DNA from 3 places in the Burkholderia sp. Bp9031 genome. Region 2 is predicted to be linked to each of the others. Evidence: riboswitches for the same ligand, from Rfam matches in the RefSeq annotation. Region 2 holds a riboswitch; each other region holds the start of a gene.
The links. A riboswitch is a leader RNA that binds a small molecule or an ion and turns the genes downstream of it on or off. The one in region 2 is predicted to bind cobalamin.

Region 1 (4,207 bases), on a different contig from region 2:
CGCACACGCCCGGGATCACTTCGGTGTCGTAGCGCGGCGCGAGGCGATCGTGCAGGTACATGTACGACCCGTAGAAGAACGGATCGCCTTCGCAGATCACCGCGACGTCGCGCCCGGCGTCGAGATGCGCCGCGACGATCTCGGCGGCCGTGTCGTAGAAGTCGGCGATCACCGTCTCGTAGCAGAGCGGCGGCGGCAGCGCCTCGGTCGTCACCGGATAGACGAGCGGCAGCTGCGTCTGCGCATCGAGCAGGTGCGCTTCGACGATCCCGTACGCATTGCCTTTCTTGCCTTTCGCGACGAAATACGCGACCACCGGCGCGGCCTGCAGCACGCGAAGCGCCTTGATCGTCATCAGCTCAGGGTCGCCGGGGCCGACGCCGACCCCGAACAGGCGTCCGCGCGGGGCCGTCATTCAGCCTCCGTCGCGAGTGCGTTGACCGCGGCGGCGGCCATCGCGCTGCCGCCGCGCCGGCCGAGCAGCGCGACGTACGGCACGCCGCGGCTGTCCGCGTCGAGCATCGCCTTCGATTCGGCCGCACCGATGAAGCCGACCGGAAAGCCGAGGATCAGCGCGGGGCGCGGCGCACCGGCGTCGATCATGTCGAGCAGGTGGAACAGCGCGGTCGGCGCATTGCCGATCACGACGACGCTGCCGGCCAGGTGCGGGCGCCACAGTTCGAGCGCGGCGGCCGAGCGCGTGTTGCCGAGATGCCGCGCGAGGTCGGGCACGGCCGGTTCGCCGAGCGTGCAGATCACGCGATTGCCGGCCGGCAGCCGCGCGCGCGTGATGCCTTCGGCGACCATCTTCGCGTCGCAGAGAATCGGCGCGCCGGCCGCGAGCGCGGTGCGGCCCGCCGTGCCGGCGCCGGCCGAAAAGCGCAGGTCGTAGACGACATCGACCATCCCGCACGCGTGGATCACGCGCACCGCGAGTTTCTCGAGATCGGGCGGAACCTGCGACAGGTCGGCCTCGGCGCGGATCGTCGCGAACGACTGGCGGTAGATTTCCTGCCCGTCGCGAATATAGTCAAGCATCGGTGGTGTCCTGGCTGTGCCGCGCGCCCGTCAGTCGGGCCGCGGCCTGGTCAATCGTCAGATGGCGCGCGAGCGGGGCGCCGAGGCCCGCGGCGGCGTCGCGCCGGTAAAGGTCGTAGCGTGCGGGCGCGACCGCGACGAGCGTGTGCGTCGCGGGATGCGGCAGCGCGCAGTGGCGCTCGCAGCCGGTCAGGTGCACGTCGACCGGATGGCCGACGCGCGCGGCCAGCGCGAGCGCATCGTGTTTCGTATCGGCACGCGACTTCGCGCAGCCCGCGCTGCCGGTGCAGGCAACCAGCGCCGCCAGCGGGTCGGATGCCGTGCATACCAGGCCGAGCGACGCGAGCGCATCGAGCACGGCCGGCGCGCGCTCATGCCGTATGCCATGCACGAACACGCCTTGCCATGGGGTCATCGACAGCGTGCCGTCGCCTTCGGCTTCGGTCAGTGCCGCGAGTCGCTCCAGTTGCGTCGCGTCGAGCCGGCCGAGCACGCACTGCGCGCCGACGCTGCAGTACGCCGCGTCGAGCGACGGCCGTGCGCCGAAGCGCAGCGCGGCATCCGCGGGCATGCGCCGCCAGCCGGCCAGTGCCGGATCGGCCTCGAGCGGGAAGGGTACGTAGTGCTGCGCGCGCGCGCGCAACGCGCGTTCGCCGCCGGTCGCGAGCCATGCGCGCATCCGCGTGACGTCGGCCGGCGCAAGATCGAGGAACGCGAGCAGCAACGCACGCACGAGCGCGACGGCCTGGTCCGGCGCCACGTCGAACGACGCGGGCGAATCGTCGGACGAGACCGGCGGACAGCCGGCCAGGCCCGCGGCGATGCGGACCGCGCCGTCGCCGCGGCGCCGCGCGGCGAGCCAGATGTCGTGCGGATGATCGAGCGCCGCGACCGATTCGCCGCCGTCGAGCTGGATCGAGAATTTCGGCGACAGCTCGCCGCGGCGCGGCGCGTGCGTCAGCATGTCGAGCAACGGAAGCGCGAGTGCGCGGCTGTCGAGCAGCGCGGCAGGATCGAGCCCGGCGAGCGGGCTGAGCATCACATTGCGGACGTCGTCGCTCGCGGCGAGCGCGGCCGTATCGGCGGTGGCGTCCGCAGTTGCATCGACGGGTGGGCCGAGACCCGCGTCGAGCAACGCACGCGTCAGCGCGTCGGCCGCGCCGTCGCGAATGCCGCGCAGCTGGAGATTCGCGCGATTGGTTGCGTCGATCGTGCCGGAGCCGTACACGCGCGCGGCGGCGGCGATCGCGCGCGCCTGGCGGGCCTCGAGCCGGCCGCCCGGCAGCTTGATCCGGCACAGTCCGCCGTCGGCGGCCGCGACGACGCGCACGAGCCCCGGGCAAGCCGACGGGCGCACGACGGGTGACGCAGGAATCGAAACGGGGGCGGAACTCACGGGATACCGGGACAGTGTCGCGCCGCGGCCAACGCATCGGTACACCCCGCCCGACGCCGACTGGCACGCACGCACTTTCAGGCCGGCAGGTCTCCTGGCTGACAGGTCGGCGCCGGCTCCCGGCCTTCCCGGTGAAACCAGTGGCATGAGGGGGAGATCGGCTCGCTGTCTACAGTTGCGGGGGCAGCCACAGCGGCGCGAGGCGCGCCCTGTGTTCCCTCTTCGGCCCCGAAGGGCACCGGCGAACGAACGGCCGTAGGATACCCGATTTCACGGTCGCTTCGCGACCGCCGGGCGCGTGCCGCGATCGCAGCGAAACGCGGCCCGGCGCCGGTGGGTCAGCAGATGAAACGCGCGGTGGAACACGGTACCATGCCGACTTTCGCAACGCGGACGGTCGCGCCGGCGCCTTCTCGGCCGCCGTGCGGCGACTCGATGAAATCGGACGATGGGGAAGGGTGCATGACGGCGTGGCTGACGGTAGTGGGCATCGGCGACGACGGCTACGCGGGGCTCGGACGCAGCGCGCGGCGCGCGCTGCTCGAGGCGACGCGGGTCGTCGGCGCGAAGCGGCACCTCGACATGCTGCCCGCGCGGCTGCCGGCCGCACGCGAAGCGTGGCCGTCGCCGTTCGACCTGTCGGGCCTGCTCGCGCGGCGCGGCACGCCCGTCTGCGTGCTCGCCAGCGGCGACCCGATGCTGTTCGGCGTGGGCGCCACGCTCGCGCGCGAACTCTCCCCCGACGAATGGCGCGTGCTGCCCGCCCCGTCGTCGCTGTCGCTGGCGGCCGCGCGGCTCGGCTGGCCACTGCAGGACGTCGGCGCGGTGTCGCTCGTCGGCCGGCCGCTCGCGACGCTCGCGCGCCACCTGCTGCCGGGCCGGCGCCTGTTCGTGCTGAGCGCCGACGGCCGCACGCCGGCCACGGTGGCCGCCGAACTCGCCGCGCGCGGCTTCGGTCCCACGCGCATCAGCGTGTTCGAGCACCTCGGCGGCCCGCTCGAGCGGCGTCTCGACGGCCTCGCGCAAGACTGGCACATCGCCGAAACCGCCGCGCTCAATCTCGTCGCGCTCGACTGCCGGGCCGGCCCCGATGCGCCGCGCCGCGCGCTCACGCCCGGCCTGCCCGACGACGCGTATCGCCACGACGGCCAGCTCACCAAGCGCGACATGCGCGCGCTGACGCTCGGGCGCCTCGCGCCCGCGCCCGGCGAACTGCTGTGGGACGTCGGCGCGGGCAGCGGCTCGATCGGCATCGAATGGATGCGCGCGCATCCGTCGTGCCAGGCGATCGCGATCGAGTCGCATGCCGAACGGCAGCGCTTCATCGAGCACAACCGCGACGCGCTCGGCGTACCGGGCCTGCAACTCGTCGCGGGGCGCGCGCCCGATGCGCTCGCGGGGCTCGCCGCACCCGATGCGATCTTCATCGGCGGCGGCGCGACCGCACCCGGCGTGCTCGATGCGTGCTGGTCGGCGCTGAAGCCCGGCGGCCGGCTCGTCGCGAACGCGGTCACGCTGCAGGGCGAACTGGCGCTCGCCGCGTGGCGCGATGCGCATGGCGGCACGCTCACGCGCGTGTCGCTCGCGCACGCCGAGCCGCTCGGCCGCTTCGATACGTGGCGGCAGCCGTTGCCGGTTACGCTGTACGACGTGCGCAAACCCGATTCAACGGCAACGGCATTCACGGACCTCGCGTGATGCGCGACGAAACCCCCGAACAACCGGCACCGCTGCGCTTCGGCTATACGACCGGCAGTTGCGCGACCGCGACGT
Region 2 (4,207 bases):
CGTCCAGTCGGGGCTTTCGGCGTCGAATCGGCGGTCGACCCAGCCCCAGTGATACGGATGCAGCAGGTATTCGCCGAGCAGGTCGCCGACGTGCGCGAACTCCTGTTGCCAGACGTGGGTCCACCCGCCGGGCGCCACGCTCCGGCTCAGCCGCCAGTTGCGGATGCCGGGCATGAACGCGGGCATGCGCAGCAGTTCGCGCTCGAGGTCGCGCACGCGCGCTTCGCCGGCCTCCGGCCGCACACGCAGCATCAGCGTGCGCCATACGCCGTCGCGCAACGCCGGCTCGCGCAGGCCGCCGCCGATCGCGCGGCACGCGGCGCCGTCGATCCGCACGACGCCCGGCACACGCGACAGCGCGGTGAAATCCGTCGCTTGAACGGTCGCCCGTTCGTCGCGCAATACGTCGAGCGTGTAGCCGCCCGCGCCCCAGCAGCCTTCGAGATTGCGCGCGAGCGCCACGCGGGTTGCGCCGGGCAGCGCATGCGCGGCGTCGCGCAATGCACGTTCGAATGCGCCGGCATCGTCGATCGCCGAAACGTATATCTGGGCCGTGTCATGCCGCATGGTCGACCTCCGTCAGCGCGGGCAGCGGCGCATCGGCGTCCGTCATCACATGGCGGCGACGCGTGTCGCACAGCGCGTCGACGGCCATCCAGAACGCGACCACGTCGCCGTCGGTCAGCGCGCGCATCCGGTAGTACGACGGCGCGTCGGCAACCTGCCACGTCAGCCACAGCGTGCTCGGCTGCCCCGGCACCGCGACGGGCGGTGACACCCAGCGGCCGGCCGCCACGAGCCCACGCGCCGCATGGCCCGGCAGATAGCGGTCGTGCAGCAGCGCCAGCACGTCGGAAATGCGCTCGGGCGCGAGGGTGATTTCGTCTACGATCTGAATCATTCGCGGGTCGTCTCGGGTGGTTCGTGGCGGGAAGCAAAACCGGCCGCCTACGCCGTTCCGGCGAGGCCGGAAGCAACCGGCGTGGATAGCATTCTTGCGTGGCGACGGTCGGCGAACCCCTACCAGCCCGCTCACCAACCCCTGTCGCAACGCTCAGATCGGGAGAGACATGAAACAGCGCGCAATGCCGGCACGCGGCCGCGTGCTGCCGGGACTCGGCGCGCGCCTGCTCGACGAACTGGCGCGCAGCGGTGCGCCGCAGGCGCAACCGCGCGCGACGCCGGACGCAACGACCGCAACGGCAGCGACGCCCGGCGGCTTCGTCGCGCTGTACCGCGACGCGATCGAGCGGCTCGAGGCGCAGGTCGCGCGCGGCGACGGCCATCCGCCGATGCGCAAGCAGGAAGTCGACCTGATGTGCCGCTGCCTGCTCAGTTGCGCGACGCTCGCCGACGCGATCCGCTGTGCGGCCGAGTTCTGCGAGATGCTGACGCCGCGTGCCGGCACGCTGTCGCTCACGGTGCGCGACGCTCGTGCGACGTTCCGGATGGATTCGCTGCGCCGCACGCGCAGCCGGGCCGCATGCCTCGTCGATCTGACCGGGCTGTTCTGCTATCTGCAGTTGTTCGGCTGGCTGATCGGGCAGCCGCTGCGGCCGGACGAAGTCTGGCTCGGCCATCCGCGCCGCGACGACGCGATGCCGCTGCTCGGGCTGTTCAACGCGCCGGTCGACATCGGTCGCAAGACCTATGGATTCGCGTTCGATGCGGCGCGGCTCGATGCCCGCGTGATCCGCCAGCCGGGTGAGCTTGCCGCCTTCCTCGTCGATTTTCCGTTTCGTCTGATCGATGCGACGCCGGCCGTCGTGTCATGGGCGCAGCAAGTACGCGGCTTTCTCGATGCGGCGCTCGCGCGCGAGCAGGCGCTGCCGGCGCTCGCCGAGCTGGCGACGTGGCTGGGCGTGAGCGAGGCGACGTTGCGGCGGCGGCTGGCCGCCGAAGGCAGCGGCTATCACGTGTTGCGCGAGCAGTGCCTCGCCGACGTCGCGCGGCGCTGCCTGCGCGAGTCGGACTGGCCGGTCGCGCGGATTGCAGCGCATCTCGGATTTGGTGGCGAGGAAGCGTTTCGGCGGGCGTTCGTGCGATGGACGGGCATCGCACCGAGCCGATTCCGGCGCGATTGCGGCGCCGCCGAGATCCCGTTTCATCAGACATGAAGCGCGGTTCGGGCGCCTTGAGCGAAAGGAAATAGAAAAAATTCGCCGAACAATGACGTTTTTTCGCATCCCCGCGCGCTTCGATAATTGACGCGCCCGAGCGCTCGCCATTACGCTTGCGCGCTGATGGTTCCCGGAGACGGGATCAAAAGGGAACGCAGGAGAGGCAGCGCCTCGAATCTGCGGCTGCCCCCGCAACTGTAAGCGGCGAATCCGCGCCACTCCACGCCACTGGGAAACCGGGAAGGCCGGCGCGAATGACGACCCGCGAGCCAGGAGACCTGCCATCGACCCGAGGTCCAAGCAGCCGCACCGGGCGGGGTGTCCCGGCGCGCCAGGCACCGCCTTTGGCGGTCGCCCCGTTGCATGGACGGCCCGACCTCAGGATCCTTCGGATGTCCCATCTTTCCGCCTCCGCTTCCACGCCGGAAGCGTCGCGCCGCTGCGCCGCCGGCATGCGCGGCGTCTTCCCGCGCGTACGCCGTACCTGCAACACGATCACGCTCGCCGCATCATGAATCTTCGCCACCTTCTCGCCACGTCCGCCGCCACCGCGCTGCTCTCCCCGATCGCCCACGCCGCTGGCGACACGGCACCCGCGCAGCCGTCCCAGCCTGCAAATGGCGCCGACCTCCCGACGATCACCGTGACCGACACGCGGCACCTGCCCGAGTCGTTCGACCAGCGCTATGCGACGACGCAGGTGCTCACGCGCGCCGACCTCGACCGGCTGTCGCCGAGCGATCCGAGCATCACGCAGGCGCTCGCGACACTGCCGGGCGTGACCGTCTCGACGACCGGCGGCCCCGGCGCGTCGGCATCGGTCAGCATCCGCGGCTCGTCGGCCAGCCAGGTCGCGGTGTTCATCGACGGCATCCGGATCGGCTCGCCGACCACCGGCATCGCGCCGTGGGCCGACCTGCCGACCGAAGCATTCGAGCGCGTCGAGGTGATTTCGGGGCCGGCCGCCGCGTCGTTCGGTGCGAACGCAATGGGCGGCGTCGTGCAGCTGTTCACGCGCCGCGCCGCCGGCCAACCCAACCAGACGACCGTGTCGTTCGGCGGCGGCTCGAACAAGACCTTCGACACGCAGTTGCGCACGTCGGGCACCGTGCCCTCCACCGGGCCGCTCGCCGCACTCGGCGGACTCACCTACTCGCTCGGGCTGCACGACTACAACACGGCCGGCATCGACGCAACGCGGCCCGTGTTGCCATACCACGAGGACGGCCGCAATCCGTATCACGCGCAGGACCTCGATGCACGCCTCGGCTACGCACGCGACAACTGGTCGATCTCGACGTTCGCGCTGTATCACCGCTCCGACCTGTCCTATGACAACGCCGGCTTTGCGAACCGACAGCTCGATCATCAGCTGACGACCGGCATCGCGTTCCATCTCGACATCACGCCCGACACGCAGTTCGACCAGTCGTTCGGTTATGCGAACGACCGCCAGTTCCTGTATGCGAGCGACCCGTCCATTTCGACCGACCAGATCAACTCGCAGCGCATCAGCTCGTCGACGTCGCTGACGCATCAGGAACACGGCTTCCGCCTGTTCGGCCTGCCGCTGTCGGGCGAGACGAAAGTCGCGTACGACTTCACGCGCGAGCAGGCGTTCCTGCCCGTCGACATGCCGGAAGGCGTGCCGACGCGCAATGACTCCGCGTTCTCGCTGCATCAATCGGCGACGCTCGGCAGCGTGACGATGTTCGTCGCGGGCCGTCACGAGATCATCGCGGGGAAAGCCGTGAACACCGGCAACGCTGCGCTGTCGTGGGCGATCACGCCGGTGTACACGGCGCGCGTGTCGTACGGCAATGCGTTTCGCCTGCCGGCGTTCAACGACCTGTACTACCCCGGTTACGGCAATCCGAACCTGAATCCGGAGCGCAGCGATTCGGTCGAGGCCGCGCTCGACGCGAACACCGCGTACGGCACGTTCAGCGCCGCGATCTACGACACGCGCATCAACAACCTGATCGCGTACAACCCCGCGACGTTCTCGCCGATGAACATCGGCCGCTCGCATATCCGCGGCATCGACCTGTCGTACAAGGGCACGATCGGCCGCTCGACGCCGGCGA
Region 3 (4,207 bases), on a different contig from region 2:
GCCCGCGCGCCAGCCGGCGATTGTGAAGCGGCCCTGGCGCAGCGTCGGGTCGGCTTCGGGCGGGCCCCAGCGTTCGTTCAGCGCGTCGCGCACGCCAGCCGGCAGCCGCGCGAAATGCGCGATGTAGTCGGCCAGCGCGAAACTCTGGAACGCGGGGCGCAACGCGCGCACGGCCGGGTCGTTGGTCACGCCTTCGGTGAGTCGCGCGATCAGCGCGTCGCCGTCGGTCGGCAGGTCGGCCACGGCATAGCCCGCGTCGCGCAGCGTCGACAGCACGCGCAGCGCGGACGCCGGCGTATCGAGCCCGACGCCGTTGCCGATCCGCCCTTCGCTTTGCGGATAGTTCGCGAGGATCAGCGCGATGCGCTTGTCGGCATTGTCGAGCGTGCGCAGCCGGCACCAGCCGCGCGCGAGCGCCGCGACGAACGCGATTCGTTCGGCGTCCGGCTGGTAGCGCACGACGTCGACTTCAGTGTGCGGGCAACGATACGCGAGCCCCTTGAAGCTCACCGCGCGCGTGACGATGCGCCCGTCGACCTCGGGCAGCGCGATGTGCATCGCGATGTCGCGCGCGTGCAGCCCCTGATTGTCGGCCACCCATGCGTCGCGGTTGCCGCCGGACAGGATCACCTGCAGCACGGGCGCGTCGCCGGCGAGCACGTTGGGCTCGGCGCTGTCGATCGCGCCGGCCGCGAAGGCCGTGGTGTTCAGCACGAGCGCGACGCCGTGCGTGTCGCAGAGCTGCGTGATGACCTCGCGGCTCACCGCGTCCTTCAGCGACGTGACCGCGATCGGCAGCGGATTGAGCCCTTCGCGCACGAGCGCATCGGCCAGCGCGTCGAACACGGCCGTGTTCGCGGCCTGCCAGTGCGCGCGATAGAACAGGATCGCGACGACGGGCGCACCGGGCGTCCAGCGCGCTTGCCAGTCGTCGACGCTCGCCGGGTCGCGCGCCGGGTGATACAGCGCGGCGGCCGGCAGCGGGCGCGGCTGCTCGGGTTCGTCGCCGAAGCCGAGCGTATGGAACGCGATGCTGCGCAGCAACGCTTCGGCATTGTGCATCCCGCCTTCGCGCAGGTAGCGCCACCACAGCCGGCACAGGTCGGGCGCGACCGTGCTCTTCGCGACGAGGTTCGGGTCTTCCTGCAGGTCGCCCGAGAACATCGCGAGCTGCTGCTTGCGTTTCGACGCGAGCGACACGGCCTGTTCGATCCCGTACGGCCAGTATGCTTCGCCGCCGAGGTGATCGATCACGACCGTCTTCGCGTGACGCAGCACGTCGTCGACATAGAAATCGACCGACGCCGGCTGCCGCAGGAACGTGACGTTCGCAAGCCGCACGCTCGGAAAGCCGGCCGGCAGCTTCGGCACGACGCTGGCCAGCAGCGACAGCGTCGTGTCGGCCGAGCTCAGGATCACGATGTCGGCCGGCTGCTGGTCGATCCGGACGACACCCTGCGTATCGTCGACGAAGCCGCCCGGCGTGGTGCGCAGCAGATGCATCGCGCGTTACGCCTGTTGCATTTGCGCCGCGCACGCGGCGTCGAACGCGCGCTGCAGCGCGGCCGCGTCGAGATCCTCGCCGATCAGCACGAAGCGGCTCGTGCGCGGCTCGCCGTCCTGCCAGCGACGGTCGAAATAGCTGTCGAAGCGGCGGCCGACGCCCTGGATCACGAGCCGCATCGGCGCATCGGGCAGCGCCGCGAAGCCTTTCGCGCGATAGATCGTATGTGCCTCGACGACACGCTGCAGCGCGGCGATCGTCGCTTCGCGCGAACCGGCATCGCCCGACACGACGACCGAATCGAAATCGTCGTGATGGTGGTCGTGATCGCCGTCGTCGGCCGAGCCGTGATGGTCGTGCCGCAGATGGATCGTTTCCTCCGATGCCGACTCGAGCCCGAGCAGCATCGCGAGATCCAGTTCGCCGCGCGTCGCGCGCACGATCTTCACCTGCGGCGGGATTTCCTCGCGGATCGCGGCTTCGACTTCGGCGAACTGCGCGTCGGCGACGAGGTCGGCCTTGTTCACGATCACGAGATCGGCGGACGACAGCTGATCGGCGAACAATTCGTGCAGCGGCGATTCGTGATCGAGGTTCGGATCGGCGCGGCGCTGCGCGTCGACGGCCTGCGGGTTCTCGGCGAACTGGCCGCTCGCGGCGGCCGGCCCGTCGACGACGGTCACGACCGCGTCGACCGTGAAGCTGTTGCGGATCGTCGGCCAGTTGAAGGCCTGCACGAGCGGCTTCGGCAGCGCGAGGCCCGACGTCTCGATCAGCACGTGATCGATGTCGGCGCGGCGCTCGACGAGCGCTTCCATCACCGGATAGAACTCCTCCTGCACGGTGCAGCACAGGCAGCCGTTCGCGAGCTCGTACAGCTGGCCCGACGCTTCGCCCTGCGCGCCCTCCGCATCCTCGCAGCCGATCCCGCAGCCCTTGAGGATTTCGCCGTCGATGCCGAGCTCGCCGAATTCGTTGACGATCACCGCGATGCGGCGGCCTTCGGCGTGCTGCAGGATGTGGCGCATCAGCGTGGTCTTGCCGCTGCCGAGAAAGCCCGTGACGATCGTGACGGGAAGCTTGCGTAGGGTCATGGTAGGTCCTGTGGCGAAAATGGAATCAGGCCGGGATCGTCGCGTCGATGGCGGCGCGGCATGTCATTTGGCGAATCGCGGGGATGGCGCGGTGCAGTCCGCACGGACGGCTGCAGAACGGACGGAACGACGAATCGGACATGACGCTTCCTTGCGAACGGTCGACATCGTGAATGCCAACACGGCCGCCGTCGGCCCTGCCCGCGCCGCCTGCCGTTCGTCGCGCCGGCCCGGCGCGCGTGCGGCGGGCGGATCGGCGGGGAAAGCGGGAAACGCGCGGGCGTCGGGCGTGCTGCGGCCGTGGACGATGCGCCGCCTCCCCGCGGCGCTGAACCCCAACGTTTCGGCCGGTATCCGGGCTGACGAACACGCCGCTTCGCCTTCCCGGATGCGCGGCATCCAGTGGCGGTCGTCCGCATGCGGCGGGCATGCGGCGAAGCGGCGCTGCGTGGCGCTTGCGCGCGACGCGTTCGCTTACCGTTGCGGGGGCAGCACAGGTTGGCTCGACTGCGGCGCAGGCAGGCTCCCTGTTTCCCGTTTAACTGCGCACGCCGGAGAGGCGCGTGCGAGCACCGAAACGCGTGCGAGTGTAGGCGGCGGTGCGCGGAGCGTCAAGGCGCAACGGGCCGCCGCGGGAGGCTTCGGCATGACCGCGGCACCGCGCCCGCGGCCGCATCCCGGCACCCGCGCGGCGGGTTCGCGCGGGCCGGGCGCTGTGCTATCGTATGCGCCGCGTTCGGTGCTCGCATGCGCATTCCGCGCACGCAGTTAAACGGGAAACAGGAGGCGGAAGTCCGCCCGGCCTGTGCTGTCCCCGCAACGGTACGCCGCCCGCGCGCCGCGGTTCCCCCCCGCACGCGCCCAGGCCGCCCGCGATGCCACTGCCCTTCAGCGGGTGGGAAGGCTGCGGCCTGGCAAGCGGCCAGCCCGGATACCGGCCGACGCAAGGGGCGAGCCCGAGGCTCGCCGAACGCCCGATCCGCGGGGAACGGATGGGGTGCGCTTTCCGCCCGCGCTCGCGCGGGCTTCGCTCGATCCGTCATGCACTGCCTGTCCGCCGGCCGCCGATGTGCCGCTCGCTGTCCCCTTTCCACCGCTACGACACGGTGCGCGCCGTGCCGCGTCCGATGAGCCGCGCATGGCTCGTCGGCGCCGGCCCCGGCGACGCCGATCTGCTGACGCTCAAGGCCGTGCGCGCGATCGCCGCGGCCGACGTGCTGCTCGTCGACGATCTCGTGAACCCCGACGTATTGCGCCACGCGCGCGCCGACGCACGCATCGAGCACGTCGGCAAGCGCGGCGGCCATGCATCGACGCCGCAGGAGACGATCGTCGCCGCGATGCTCGCGCACCTGCGCGCGGGCCGCAGCGTCGCGCGCCTCAAGGGCGGCGATCCGTTCGTGTTCGGCCGCGGCGGCGAGGAACTGCTCGCGCTCGGCGCGGCCGGTTTTCCGGTCGAGGTCGTCAACGGCATCACGGCCGGCATCGCCGCGCCGGCCGCGCTCGGCATTCCGGTCACGCATCGCGGCGACGCGCAGGGCGTGATCTTCGTCACGGGCCACGGTGCGGGTGCCGACGAACCCGACTGGCGCGCGCTGGCCGCGACGCG

Region 1: linked by a shared signal. The riboswitch ahead of cobG (precorrin-3B synthase) and the one ahead of DIE15_RS01040 (TonB-dependent receptor domain-containing protein) in region 2 are both predicted to bind cobalamin.
Region 3: linked by a shared signal. The riboswitch ahead of cobW (cobalamin biosynthesis protein CobW) and the one ahead of DIE15_RS01040 (TonB-dependent receptor domain-containing protein) in region 2 are both predicted to bind cobalamin.

What each region holds. Positions count from the first base shown of each region.
Region 1 covers NZ_QTPW01000005.1:154,733-158,939, reverse strand. The annotation lists gene DIE15_RS09055 (precorrin-2 C(20)-methyltransferase) at 1-415, opposite strand, end outside; gene DIE15_RS09050 (precorrin-8X methylmutase) at 412-1,038, opposite strand; gene cobG (precorrin-3B synthase) at 1,031-2,395, opposite strand; cobalamin riboswitch at 2,501-2,692, opposite strand; gene DIE15_RS09040 (bifunctional cobalt-precorrin-7 (C(5))-methyltransferase/cobalt-precorrin-6B (C(15))-methyltransferase) at 2,897-4,132, shown strand; gene DIE15_RS09035 (cobalt-precorrin-5B (C(1))-methyltransferase) at 4,132-4,207, shown strand, end outside.
Region 2 covers NZ_QTPW01000001.1:230,469-234,675, forward strand. The annotation lists gene DIE15_RS01025 (Dabb family protein) at 1-567, opposite strand, end outside; gene DIE15_RS01030 (hypothetical protein) at 557-901, opposite strand; gene DIE15_RS01035 (AraC family transcriptional regulator) at 1,071-2,117, shown strand; cobalamin riboswitch at 2,228-2,421, shown strand; gene DIE15_RS01040 (TonB-dependent receptor domain-containing protein) at 2,632-4,207, shown strand, end outside.
Region 3 covers NZ_QTPW01000005.1:172,456-176,662, forward strand. The annotation lists gene cobN (cobaltochelatase subunit CobN) at 1-1,503, opposite strand, end outside; gene cobW (cobalamin biosynthesis protein CobW) at 1,510-2,598, opposite strand; cobalamin riboswitch at 2,926-3,190, opposite strand; cobalamin riboswitch at 3,319-3,556, shown strand; gene cobA (uroporphyrinogen-III C-methyltransferase) at 3,666-4,207, shown strand, end outside.